DNA from 4 places in the Serpentinimonas maccroryi genome. Region 2 is predicted to be linked to each of the others. Evidence: predicted binding sites of a transcription regulator. Region 2 holds the regulator's gene; each other region holds the start of a gene.
The links. Region 2 encodes sigma-54, which starts transcription at its own class of promoters, with help from an activator protein. Its sites were predicted from a motif close to TGGCANGNAANCTGCTTT; they were not measured.

Region 1 (3,203 bases), 600 kb from region 2:
TAGAGGGTGTCGTTGGCAATGGCCAGCGCCTCGGCTTCGTCTTTGAAGGTGGTCACGGCCAGCACCGGGCCAAAGATTTCTTCTTGGAAGATGCGCATCTTGTTGTGGCCCTTGAACAGCGTGGGCTGCACGTAATAGCCGCCGGCCAGCTCGCCGCTCATCTGCGCCTGCGCACCGCCGATCAGCACCTGCGCACCCTCTTGCCGCCCCAGATCGAGGTAGCTGGTGATCTTGGTCAGTTGCTCTTTGGAGGCTTGGGCGCCCAGCATGGTCTCGGTGTCGAGCGGGTTGCCCTGCTTGATCGCCGCCATGCGCTTGAGGCAGCGCTCGATGAACGCGTCGTAGATCGATTCGTGGATCAGGGCGCGCGAGGGGCAGGTGCAGACCTCGCCTTGGTTGAAGGCAAACAGCACCAGCCCTTCGATCGCTTTGTCGAGGAAGGCGTCGTCGTGCGCCATGACATCGGCAAAGAACACGTTGGGCGATTTGCCGCCCAGCTCGAGCGTGGCCGGGATCAGGTTGTTGGCCGCCGCCTGCGCGATCACGCGCCCGGTGCTGGTGGAGCCGGTGAAGGCGATTTTGGCGATGCGCTTGCTCTGCGCCAGCGGCAAGCCGGCTTCGCGCCCGTAGCCGTTGACGATGTTGAGCACCCCGGGCGGCAGCAGGTCGGCAATCAGCCCGGCCAAGATCAAGATCGAGACAGGGGTCGATTCGGCCGGCTTGAGCACCACGCAGTTGCCCGCGGCCAGCGCCGGCGCCAGTTTCCAAGCCGCCATCAGAATGGGGAAGTTCCACGGGATGATCTGCCCGACCACGCCCAGCGGCTCGTGCAGGTGATAGGCCACGGTCTGGCTGTCGATCTCGCTGATGGCGCCCTCTTGCGCCCGGATGCAACCGGCGAAGTAGCGGAAATGGTCCACCGCCAGCGGGATGTCGGCGTTGAGCGTCTCGCGCATCGGCTTGCCGTTGTCCACGGTTTCGGCGTAGGCCAGCAGCTCGAGGTTGCTCTCGATGCGGTCGGCGATCTTGAGCAAAATGTTTGAGCGTTCGGTTACCGAGGCTTGGCCCCAAGCGCCGGCGGCGGCGTGGGCGGCGTCGAGGGCGCGCTCGATGTCGCGGGCGTTGGAGCGCGCCACCCGGGTATAGACCTTGCCGCTGATGGGCGTGATGACGTCGAAATACTGACCGTCGGCCGGGGCGGTCCATTTGCCGCCGATGAAGTTGTCGTACTGTGGCTGGTAGGCGATTTTGGCGCCTGGGCTGCCTGGGGCTGCGTAAATCATGGTGTCTTCCTCTGTACGGGGGTTGCAAACAATTGCCGATGTGGCGACGACCTATAACCACGTTTCGTGCCAACCCGGATTTATTTTCTAAGCCATTGATTTGATTGCGCGCACCACCGCAACAGCGATCTGCAGCAGCGGCCCTGCACGCAGGGCGCCGGTTGCAAAACGCGACACCTGTCACAAAACCGGACAGGTGTCGGCGCAGCCGCGCAATAAACCTTGCGCCAGGCCCGTCTAGTGCCTATACTGGCGGCCAGACCTTCAAAAGCAGCGCCCAGGAGACAACATGCGCGCACCCCTGCAGGCATTGGCTCTGCGCACTTGCCGGCAACATTTGCTGGAACACGGTGTCTGCCCGCCCGGCGCCTTGGGCGAGCGGTTGGCGCGCTCGTGGCAGCGCAGCTTGGCTGCGGGCCTGCTGCCCGTGGCGCGGGCCTTGCCCGACCCCTTGGGCCAGACGCAGTTGCGCGACTTGCGCGCCAGCCAGCACGAGTTGCTGGCGCATGCGCTGCCGGCGATGGAGTATTTGTTCGAGCAAGTGCGGCTGGCGCAAGGCATGGTGATTCTGGCCGATGCGGGTGGCACCTTGCTGCACACCTTGGGCGAGGGGCGGTTTTTGAGCAAGGCCGAGCGTGTGGCGCTGTCGGCCGGGGCCACTTGGCACGAAGCGCAGCGCGGCACCAACGCCATCGGCACCGCCTTGGCCGAGGGCGAGGCGGTCGAAATCCAAGGGGCCGAGCACTACCTAGAGCACAACGCTTTCTTGAGTTGCGCCGCCGCCCCGATCGCCTCTGGCACCGGGCGCCTGCTCGGGGTGCTCGACATCTCGGCCGAACACGGGCGCTGGAACCCCTACAGCTTGGGGCTGGTGAACACCGCCGCGCGCAACGTCGAAAACCGCCTGCTCTGCACCCTGCACCCGGGCCAGACGCGGCTGCACCTGCACCCGCGCGCCGAGGGCATCGGCTCGCTGGGCGAAGGCATTGTGGTCGTCGCCGACGACGGCTGCCTGATCGCTGCCAACCGCAGCGCCTGCGCGTGGCTGCGGCTCGACGCCCGGCAACTGGGTACGCCGCCGACCCGGCTCGAGCATTGGCTGCCACTCGATCTGGCGCAGCTGCACGCCCTGCATCAGCGCCAGCCACAGCAGCCCTTGGCGCTGCGGCTGCACGATGGACGCACCCTGTATGGCCAACTGCACCCCGGTGCGGCGGCGCTGGGCTTGCGGTCGCCCACACGGCCGCCTGCATTGAGTCCGGCAGTGCCGAATGCCCCGAATGCCACAATGGTGGGCTTACCCGGTGGAACGGCCCACGCACCCACCGACGCCCTAGCCCGCCTCGACAGCGGCGACAGCGGCTGGCGCAGCGCCTGCGCCAAGGTGCGCCGCATCCTCGACAAACCGATCCCGCTGCTGATTCAGGGCGAATCCGGCGTCGGCAAAGAGTGGCTGGCACGCGCCGCCCACGCCAGCGGGCCCCGGCACGAGCGGCCGTTCGTGGCCCTCAACTGCGCCGCCTTGCCCGAGGGGCTGATCGAGGCCGAGCTGTTTGGCCATGCCCCCGGCGCCTTCACCGGTGCCCGGCGCGAGGGCCGCACCGGGCTGCTGCGCCAAGCCCACGGCGGCACCCTGCTGCTAGACGAAATCGGCGACATGCCGCTGGCCACCCAAACCCGGCTGCTGCGCGTGCTGCAAGAGCGCGAAGTCACGCCGCTGGGCTCGCACAAGGCCGAGCCGCTGGATTTTTTTCTGATCAGCGCCAGCCACCGGCCGCTGCGGCTCGAGGTCGAGGCCGGCCGCTTTCGCGCCGATCTGTACTGGCGCATCAACGGCCTCATGGTCGAACTGCCGCCGCTGCGCCAGCGCAGCGATTTCGAGGCCCTGAGCGCCACCCTGCTGCAAGGCATCGAGCCCGG
Region 2 (3,203 bases):
AAAAGCTACGGCCGCCGCCAAGTCGTCAAAGACGTGTCGCTGCGCGTGGCCAGCGGCGAGGTGGTGGGCCTGCTGGGCCCCAACGGCGCCGGCAAGACGACCTCGTTCTACCTCATCGTGGGGCTGATTCGGCCCGACGCCGGCACCATCTTTCTGGACGGACAGGCGATCCACGGCTTGCCCATCCACCGCCGCGCCCAAATGGGCTTGGGCTACCTGCCCCAAGAGGCCTCGATTTTTCGCAAGCTCACGGTGGCCGAGAACGTGCGTGCGGTGCTGGAATTGCAGCGCGACCCCGACGGCCGGCCGCTGTCGCCGCAGCGCATCGAGCAGCGCCTCGAGGCCTTGCTCGACGAGTTGCACGTGGGCCATTTGCGCGATGCCCCCGCGCCGGCGCTGTCGGGTGGCGAGCGGCGCCGGGTCGAGATCGCCCGCGCCCTGGCCACCGACCCGCGCTTCATCCTACTCGACGAGCCCTTTGCCGGCATCGACCCGATCGCCGTGATCGAGATCCAGCGCATCATCGGCTACTTGAAAGAGCGCGGCATCGGCGTGCTGATCACCGACCACAACGTGCGCGAAACGCTGGGCATCTGCGACCACGCCTGCATCATCAGCGACGGCCGCGTGTTGGCCCAAGGCACCCCGGCCGAGATCGTGGCCAACCCCGAGGTGCGCCGGGTCTATCTGGGCGAGCACTTCCGCCTTTGAGCACGCTGCCGCCATGAAGCAAGGACTGTCGCTGCGCTTGAGCCAGAGCCTGGCGCTCACGCCGCAGCTGCAGCAATCGATCCGCCTGCTGCAGCTGAGCACGCTGGAGCTGGAGCAAGAGCTGGGGCAGATGCTCGACGACAACCCCTTTTTGGAGCGCGATACCTCGGACGACACGCCAAGCGACTCCCTCGATGGCAGCCTCGATGGCAGCCCCGACCGTGGCCTAGCTTCCACCTCCGATGACGGCCTAGGCGGCGCGCCCGAAGCCAGCGCGCTCGCTCCGCCCGAGCCGCCTTGGGCCGCAGCCAGCCCCGAAGCGGATGCGCAATCCGGCATGGATTCGGCTGTGGCCTATGAGGTATCGGCCCACGAGGTATCGGCCAACGAAGTGCCGGCGCTCGACACCGCCTTCGAAGCCGCCTGGGATGGCGAGGCAGCGGCGCTGGGAATGGGCGCGCAAGCCGAGGCCGGCGAACCGGGCGAGCTGGGAGCGCAGGGCGAAGGCCTCGATTGGGGCGAACCGGGCGCGCTGCGCAACGGCGCCGCGCCCGACGCCGACGACGGTTCGGGCCCCGATTGGGCGCGCGCGCCCGAGTCGCTGGCGCAGCACCTGCACCAACAAGCCGGGGCGCTGCGGCTCGAGCCCAGCGTGGCGCTGGCGCTGCACGCGCTGATCGAATCGCTCGACGACAACGGCTACCTGGCCGATGGGCTCGATGAATTGGCTGCGGCGCTGTGCGCCCAGGAGCGCGCCTTTGAGGCGATCAAGGCCAGCGAATCCCTCATTGCAAGCGCACCCGCCACCGGCAACCGCGCTGGGCCGACCGACCCACCAGCGCCAGACCCGCGGCTGGCGCACTGGTTGCACGCGCTGCAGCAGGCCCTCGAGCATCTGCAGCAAATGGAGCCCACCGGTGTGGGTGCGCGCCACTTGGCCGAGTGCTTGCAGCTGCAGATACTGGAGCTGCGCAACAGCCCCGAGAGCCGCACCGCGCTGGCCATCTGCCAGCAGCCGCTCGATCTGCTGGCGCGGCGCGACAGCCGCCGCCTGGCGCAGCTGTGCCGCTGCAGCGAAGCGCTGGTGCGCGCCGCCTTTGGCCTCATCGCCCGCCTCGAACCCAAGCCCGGCCGTCGCTTTGCCGTGCTCGAGCCGCACCAGCTGCGCCCCGACGTGATCGTGACGGTGCAAGGCAGCGGCTTCAAGGTCGCGCTCAACCCCGAGGTGCTGCCGCGGCTGCGCCTGCAAGACGCCTACGCGCTGGCCCTGCGCCAAGGCCGGGGCGGCGAGGCCCACGCCGGCCTGCAGCAGCGGCTGCAAGAGGCGCGCTGGTTCATCAAAAACGTGCAGCAGCGCTTCGACACCATCTTGCGCGTGGCCACGGCCATCGTCGAACGCCAGCACCAGTTTTTCCGCCACGGCGACTTGGCCATGCGGCCGCTGGTGCTGCGCGAAATCGCTGACGAGGTCGGGCTGCACGAATCCACCATCAGCCGCGTGACCAGCGCCAAGTTCATGGCCACGCCGCAAGGCACCTTCGAATTCAAATACTTTTTTGGCTCCGCGCTGGCCACCGAGGCCGGCGCCCACACCTCCAGCACCGCCGTGCGCGCCCTGATTCAGCAGCTCATCGCCGCCGAAAACCCCCAGCAGCCCTTGAGCGACAACCAGATCGCCGACCTGCTCAAGGCCCAGGGCATCGCCTGCGCGCGCCGCACCGTGGCCAAATACCGCGAGGCGCTGCGCATCGCCCCCACCCATCTGCGCCGCGCGCTCTGAACGGCCCCAGCCCACCATGCACAACCTGACCCTGTTCCTGCCCTGCCCCGCCGGGGTGGAAGACTTCCTGCTGGCCGAAGTGCAAGCCATCTGCCCAGCGGCGGCCGCCAGCGCGCAGCGCCAGCGCGGCGGCGTCGAGCTCACCGGCACCTGGGACGATGTGCTGCGGCTCAACCTGCACAGCCGGCTGGCCCAGCGCGTGCTGGTGCGGCTGGCGCTGCAACCTTGCCCGCACGAAGACGCGCTCTACCAAGCCGCCCACCAGGTGCTGTGGGAGCTGTGGTTCACGCCCGCGCAGACCTTCAAGGTCGAGCTCACGGCCCACCAGTGCCCGTTCCAGAGCCTGAACTTTGCCGCCCTGCGCATCAAAGACGCGGTCTGCGACCGCATGCGCGAGCGCTTTGGCCAGCGCCCCAGCGTCGATACCGTGCAACCCCAGGTGCGCCTGCACGCCCACCTGGGGCCGGATCAGGTCTGGCTCTACATCGATACCTCGGGCGAGCCGCTGTTCAAGCGCGGCTGGCGCAGCGACACGGGCGATGCGCCGCTCAAAGAAACGCTGGCCGCCGCGATGATCGCCGCCAGCGGCTGGACTGGCCTGGACGCCCAAGGTCAGCCGCAGCCGCTCTACGACCCCTGCTGCGGCAGCGGCACGGTGGCCATCGAAGCCGCGCAGCGCGCCTTGCAGATCGCGCCGGGCAAACTGCGCCGC
Region 3 (3,203 bases), 1.3 Mb from region 2:
CACCACCCGGCCGCCGGCGTCGAGCGTGGCCGGGTCGATGACCTGAGCCTGCGCCAGCTTGCTCTCGATTTCGGCGATGCGGCCTTCGATGAAGCCCTGGCGCTCTTTGGCGGCGTCGTAGTCGGCGTTCTCGCTCAGGTCGCCTTGGGCGCGCGCCTCGGAGATGGCGTTGATGACCGCCGGGCGGTCGCTGGATTTGAGGCGCTGCAACTCGGATTTGAGCTGTTCGGCGCCGCGCTTGGTTACGGGATAGGTGGGCATTGTTGCGTCTCCAAATGCGAACCGCCGAGCTGTGCAGACCCGGCGGTTGATGAACGGATATTATGCCCGAACGCGGCTGCGCTCCACGGCGTGTCCACGGCGCTCGCGCGGCGCCCTCACTGCGCTTGCAGCACGATGTGCCCCTTAGATGGTGTAGCGCCTATCAAGCCGGTTGCGCGGCGGCTTAGGCGCTTGCGCTCTGCGCCAGCGGCCAGCGCGGCCGCACCGCGAAGCTGTAGCCCTCGCCGCGGGCGTCGGCGGGCATCAGGCCGGCTTGCCAGCGCATCGCGGCGGCCAGCGCGATCATGGCGCCGTTGTCGGTGCACAGGTGCAGCTCGGGGTAGTGCACGCGCAGCCCCAGGCGCTGGGCAGCGGCGTCGAGCTGCTGGCGCAAGCGCTGGTTGGCACCCACGCCGCCGGCCACCACCAGCCGCCGCAAACCGGTTTGCTGCAAGGCGGCGAGCGATTTTTTCAGCAGCACCTCGACGATGGCGGCCTCGGTGGCGGCGGCCAGATCGGCCCGGCGCGCGTCGATTTCAGCGCCCAGCTTGCGCACCTGCGTGAGCACTGCGGTTTTGAGGCCGGCAAAGGAAAAATCCAGATCGCCGCTGTGCAGCAGCGGGCGCGGCAGCTTGAAGGCGTCGGCGCGGCCGTGCTCAGCCAACCGCGCCAGCGCCGGGCCGCCGGGGTAGCCCAACCCGAGCAGCTTGGCCGATTTGTCGAAGGCCTCGCCGGCAGCGTCGTCGATGGTCTCGCCCAGCAAGTGGTAGCGCCCGACACCATCGACGCGCATCAGTTGCGTGTGCCCGCCCGAGACCAGCAGCGCCACAAACGGGAACTCGGGCGCATCGGCGCTCAAAAACGGCGACAGCAGATGCCCCTCGAGGTGGTGCACCCCGAGCGTGGGCTTGCCCAGCGCCGCCGCCATGCCGCACGCCACCCCGGCCCCCACCAGCAAGGCCCCAGCCAAGCCCGGGCCGCGCGTAAACGCCAAACAGTCGATCTGCTGCAGCGTGCAGTCGGCCTGCCGCAACACGCTGTGGGTGAGCGGCAACACGCGCCGGATGTGGTCGCGGCTGGCCAGTTCGGGCACCACGCCGCCATACGACTCGTGCATCTGCACCTGGCTGTGCAGGGCTTGGGCCAGCAGCCGCGGCGGAGCCGCACCGGCCTCGGCGCGCACCAAAGCCACCCCGGTTTCATCGCACGAGCTTTCGATTCCCAAAATCAGCATGGGATGAGTGTAAGGCAGGCACGGTATTGCGCGACACCCTTACCGCGACACCCTCCCTCGCCCCATAAGGGCATGGAAATTGCTTGAAACATGTGCCGCAACCCCGGCGCCGCCTGACCACCCCCTCGATGACCTCCAGCCTCAGTTTCCTACTGGCCGCCAAACACACCGAACTGAGCGAGTTGCAGCGGCTGGCGCAGAGCATTGCGCTGGCCCGCAGCACCGCCGCGCTGGTGCATGAATTGCAACGCGAACGCGGACTCTCCAGCCTCTGGGTGGGGCAGGCCAGCATGGGGCAGGCCCCACCCGAATCGGACTTGCGCCAGCAAACCCGGTGCACCGACCGCTGGGTCGCGCAGTGGCTGCACGAGTCCGCAGCCTTGATCGCCGCCCCCTCAGCGCACGGTGCGCGGCTGTTGAGCCGGGTGGCCTACGCGCTGCAAGGGCTGGAGGCGCTGGCGCTGCTGCGCTCGCGCGTGGCCGCCATGGCACTGGGCACACAAGGCCTGTCGGCCGATTACGCGCGCCTGATCGCCAGTTTGCTGGCGGTCGTGTTCGAGGCCGCCGACAGCGCCAGCGCGCCCGAACTGCTGCGTCCACTGGTGGCGCTGTTCAACCTGATGCAAGGCAAAGAGTGGGCCGGCCAAGAGCGCGCCGCTGGCGCCGCCCTGCTCGCCAGCGCACAGGCGCAAGCGCACGAACAGGCGCACCTGATTGATCTGATCGAGGCGCAGCAGCGTTGCCTGGAAGTGTTTGAGTCCTTTGCCAGCGCAGCGCTGCTGCCATTCTGGCAGGAGCGCCAGCGCGCCCAGCCTCTGGTCGAGCGCAGCCGCATGCGCCGTTTGCTGCTGCAAACACCGGCCGGTGGGGCGCTGGAGCCGGCACAGAGCAGGGTCTGGTTTGCCTGCTGCAGCCAGTGCATGGACGAAATGCGCCCGGTCGAGGACCAATTGACGCAATCTTTGGTAGCTCAAGCCAGCGCCTGCATGGCGCAGGTGCAAGCCGAAATCGGGCAACTCGAACAGCGCCAGCACCAGGCCGGCAGCGCGGCCAACGGGGCCAACGGGGCCAGCGAAACACAGCGGAGCAGCGCGTTTTTTGAGGCTGCGCGCCCCACCCTCCAGCCCACACCCCAAGGGCTGGCGGGCGGTTTGGAAAAATCGGTGCTCGACCTGGTGCAAGAACAGGGCCAGCGGCTGCAAGCCGCCGCCGCCGAGTTGGAAACGCTGCGCGCCAGCCTCAACGAGCGCAAACTGATCGAGCGCGCCAAAGGCCTGCTCATGGCGCACCAGCAGCTCGATGAGCCGACCGCACACAAAGCCCTGCGCGAGCTGGCCATGAACCAGAACAAGCGCATGGTGGATGTGGCCGAGGCGGTGCTCTCGATGAGCCGCCTGCTTGCACCAAGAAGGTAAGCAACCGGGCCCGAATTTGGTGCGCCGGGGCGGCAAAAGGGTGCAAAGGCAGCACCAGAGCCCCAATCACCCCGCAAAATCAACCCCAAAGCACTTTGGCACGGAATCTGCTTGATTGACTGCATGGTTCGCGCCAATGGCGGCTCGAACCCGGCTCGCAGAGCCGCAGGGGCAACGGCGTCCCTCCAACCCGCTTTCACGGTGGGCACTGGAGGACGCCGTTTTTCATTTTCTGCAGCGCCTTTCGATTGTTCATTGTTCCAGGAGTTGTCATGCCCGCGTTCAGCCCTATC
Region 4 (3,203 bases), 780 kb from region 2:
CGCGGCGTGGCGCCTCCACCAGCACACCGGCGCTCAACAACCGCTCGATTTGCTGCTGGGTATTGCCCCTACCCGATGCGGCCACGGCCAGTAACTCTTTCAGGGTGTAGGCCCGCTCCGGGTGCGCGAGGGTGGCAGCCAGCACGCGCTGTACGCTGGGGGTAAAAAGGATGTCGGCGGCGCTCACGATGCCTCTTTTGTGACCATGGCTCCATATTTTAGGTATTTTTTCGGAAAATCCACTATATGTGGCCCTATGGCCACAAAACGTGGATTGATGGGCTGAGCCGCACAGCGCGACGTTGCCACCGCCGGCCTGCCCGAGCACGGGTTTTATGCCGATGCGTTTACCTCGGAGCGGGATAAGTTGGGGGGTTGAGGGGGCAACGGGCCGGGGCTGCCTACCGCAGATCGAGGGCGGCCAGCCGGTGTATAGACCGGCTCACGTCAGTTGGGCACGCAAGCGCTCCAGCACGGAATCGAGGGGAAGCATGAGCGATGGGTCTTGTGCGGCGCTGCGCTCGCGCGCTTGGGCAACGGCGTCCCACACCGCGACGCTGGCCGGGTCCACATCTAGGCTGGCCAGCACCCGGTCGAGCAGACGCGCCCGCTGGGCATCAGAGAGCTGCAACACTTGGGCTTCAAGCGCTTCGAATGTGGGTTCCATGCGGCTTTATTGGTTGGCGTGAGGGTTTTGTAGGCTTAGCAGAGCTGCCCGCTTGGCCGGAGCGCGGGCAAGGGCACATAAGGGCGCAAGATAGCAATCTTGAAGGGAGATTTTGTCGCCCAATCACTTCAAACTGCGGGCTACAAGCTGGATTGATGCCGATGCGTTTACCTCGGAGCGGGATAGGCTGGGGGGTGAAGGGGGCAGCGCTGGGCGCGGCGAGCGGCGGGCGCGACGAGCTCTGCGGACACGGCGTAGGGGGGACGAGGAACTAAAAAGGGCCCCGAAGGGCCCTGATGGTTGCAAACTGCCAACCCTAAGATGGCGGGCACGGGCTGGCAATGGTAGCCAACCTGAATCCAGACCCGCAGCCTAAAGGATCACGTTGCTGAGAAAGTGCAACCCGCAGGCCGCAAAGAAGCATCATTAGCAGTCCCAATATTGGTCTGGCATGACCAAACACCGGTGGCAGCCCGACTCAAGCGAATAAATTCACCGGCAACAGGTGCAGGGCCACCAATGATGGTACAAGTCAAACTCGCAGTCCCGTCAGCAGCGGCAGCAACGACAATGCCAGCACCGGCACCGCAGTTGGCTGTATCGGTCTGACTAACACCAGACCTAGCAACAGCCAATTGCTCGAACGTCTGAGTACCCTGCAGGGCTGGCAAATTTGCCATCATTTCATCAATACCAACTTTGCCGGCTGTAATTTCAGAAAGGGCAGCCCCGGCCTTAGCGCGCGCCGTGAAGTTTTGATACGCCGGAATGGCAATCGCCGCCAAAATGCCGATGATGGCCACCACGATCATCAGTTCGATCAGGGTGAAGCCTTTTTGTACACGTTTCATGGGAAGTTCCCTCCAAGAGTGGTTGAAAAACACGAGTTGAGCCTAAAACCGACCTCAAGGGGCTTGAGGTTGCATACAGTCTAGCAGCATCCGTGCCAAGCTGGGCGCTAGTCTTTGTGCCGCTGGGGCTGGGTAGGCTGCAGCAGGGCGGCTGCAGGGCGGCTGCAGGGGAGCAAAGCGTTGACGCAAAGCGGTTACACAACACGGGGCGGGTGCAAAATGGGCTTCACCTTGCCCGCAACCGCATCAAATTTTCACGTTAAATTTTGATGTGCAGCAGCTGTGCGCAGCCGCTGCCCGCATCAGCTGCGCGTGGGCTCGGCCAGCAGCAGCTTGACGTCGGCTGCAATGGCCTGCGCGCTGCTGCCAAAGGCGTGGTGCACGCGCACGCGGCCCGAGGGGTCGAACAAGAATTTGCCGGCCGAGTGGTCGATGGTGTAACTGCCGGGGGTGCTGCCCTCGACGCGCCTGAAGTACACCCGAAACGCACGCGCCAGCGCGGGCAGATCGGCCTCGGGGGCGTAGAGGGCCAAAAAGCTGGGGTCGAAGGCGGCCATGTAGGCGCGCATGATCTCGGGCGTGTCGCGCGCCGGGTCTAGGCTCACAAACAGCACCTGCAGGCGCTCGGCCTGCGCGCCCAACAGCCGCCGCGCATGGGCCAGGTTGCCCATGCTGGTGGGGCACACATCGGGGCAGTGCACGAAGCCAAAAAATAGGGCCACCACCTGCCCCCTAAAGTCGGCCAGGGTTCGGCGCACGCCGTTGTGGTCGGTCAGGTCAAAGCCCTGGGCGTAGCTGGCGCCGGTGATGTCGATGCCGGCAAAGGGCGAGCGCGGCCCGCAAGCCGCCAGCAGCCCCCCCGCGCCCACGGCCAGCAGCGCGCGCAGCAGGGCGCGGCGGGGGTGGGGGCGAAGGCGGGGGTAATGCGGCGGCTGCGGTCTGCTACTCATGCGTGGAATTGTGCCCCAAAGGCTGTGGCGCAGCGCAGCGCAAGCTTTTCTAAGTGGGCGTTGGCGCGGGTGGGCGCATGTTTTTGGTTACCAAGACGGCGGCTTGCTCAACGCCGAATGAGGAATGCGCTCGGGCAACTGGGCATTTCTCAGGTGTACTGGGCTCAGCGGTTTTGACCAATGGACATGCCGCGACAGGTCGCTCGAGATCCGGCGGTGATCATCACCAGGAATCGGGGCTACCAGCCCCAAGCGAAGCTCGGCATGATGACGCCGCACCGTTGCCAGCGCAGCTTCCAAGTCAGAGTCGTTGCTGCACACAACCGCCTGCTCGTAGGCGCCAGTCCAAGCACCAGCGATCAAATCCGCCGCGAGGTTGACGTCGGTTTTCTTTTCGTTGAAATCGTAAACCTGCACCCTCTGCAGATCCGGCGCTTGGGCAATCGGGGTGACCAGTCGCTGGAAAGGCGTTGTGGCGATGATCTTGCCTTCGACAATGGTGATTCTGCGCAGGGTACATCTTGCGCAGCGCCTGCAGATAGCGTCGCTGGCGTTGGGGCGACTCCTGGTCATCGCACATCCGGCCCAACACCGGCGCCGTGTAGTAGCGGACTTCAACCAGATCAACCTCAGAATCAAGTGCGTGGTCGCGAAACAGGGCGTACAGATCCAGCCACTTGAGCGTGGTTTTTCTGAGCAACCCGTAGTACAGGTTGTAGCCATCGACGTAGACAA

Region 1: exaC (acetaldehyde dehydrogenase ExaC) is a predicted target of sigma-54. The motif match lies at 1,338-1,355, and genes of this name have one in related genera.
Region 3: SMCB_RS04905 (nitrate regulatory protein) is a predicted target of sigma-54. The motif match lies at 1,564-1,581, and genes of this name have one in related genera.
Region 4: SMCB_RS12340 (pilin) is a predicted target of sigma-54. The motif match lies at 1,599-1,616, and genes of this name have one in related genera.

The regions. Positions count from the first base shown of each region.
Region 1 covers NZ_AP014569.1:1,760,140-1,763,342, forward strand. The annotation lists gene exaC (acetaldehyde dehydrogenase ExaC) at 1-1,283, opposite strand, end outside; gene SMCB_RS08115 (sigma-54-dependent Fis family transcriptional regulator) at 1,573-3,203, shown strand, end outside.
Region 2 covers NZ_AP014569.1:2,355,214-2,358,416, forward strand. The annotation lists gene lptB (LPS export ABC transporter ATP-binding protein) at 1-711, shown strand, start outside; gene rpoN (RNA polymerase factor sigma-54) at 725-2,491, shown strand; gene SMCB_RS10865 (THUMP domain-containing class I SAM-dependent RNA methyltransferase) at 2,508-3,203, shown strand, end outside.
Region 3 covers NZ_AP014569.1:1,047,182-1,050,384, forward strand. The annotation lists gene greA (transcription elongation factor GreA) at 1-261, opposite strand, end outside; gene tsaD (tRNA (adenosine(37)-N6)-threonylcarbamoyltransferase complex transferase subunit TsaD) at 446-1,495, opposite strand; gene SMCB_RS04905 (nitrate regulatory protein) at 1,624-2,910, shown strand.
Region 4 covers NZ_AP014569.1:525,935-529,137, reverse strand. The annotation lists gene SMCB_RS13275 (nucleotidyltransferase domain-containing protein) at 1-187, opposite strand, end outside; gene SMCB_RS02380 (addiction module protein) at 443-667, opposite strand; gene SMCB_RS12340 (pilin) at 1,048-1,518, opposite strand; gene SMCB_RS02370 (SCO family protein) at 1,821-2,468, opposite strand; gene SMCB_RS02365 (NYN domain-containing protein) at 2,556-3,041, opposite strand.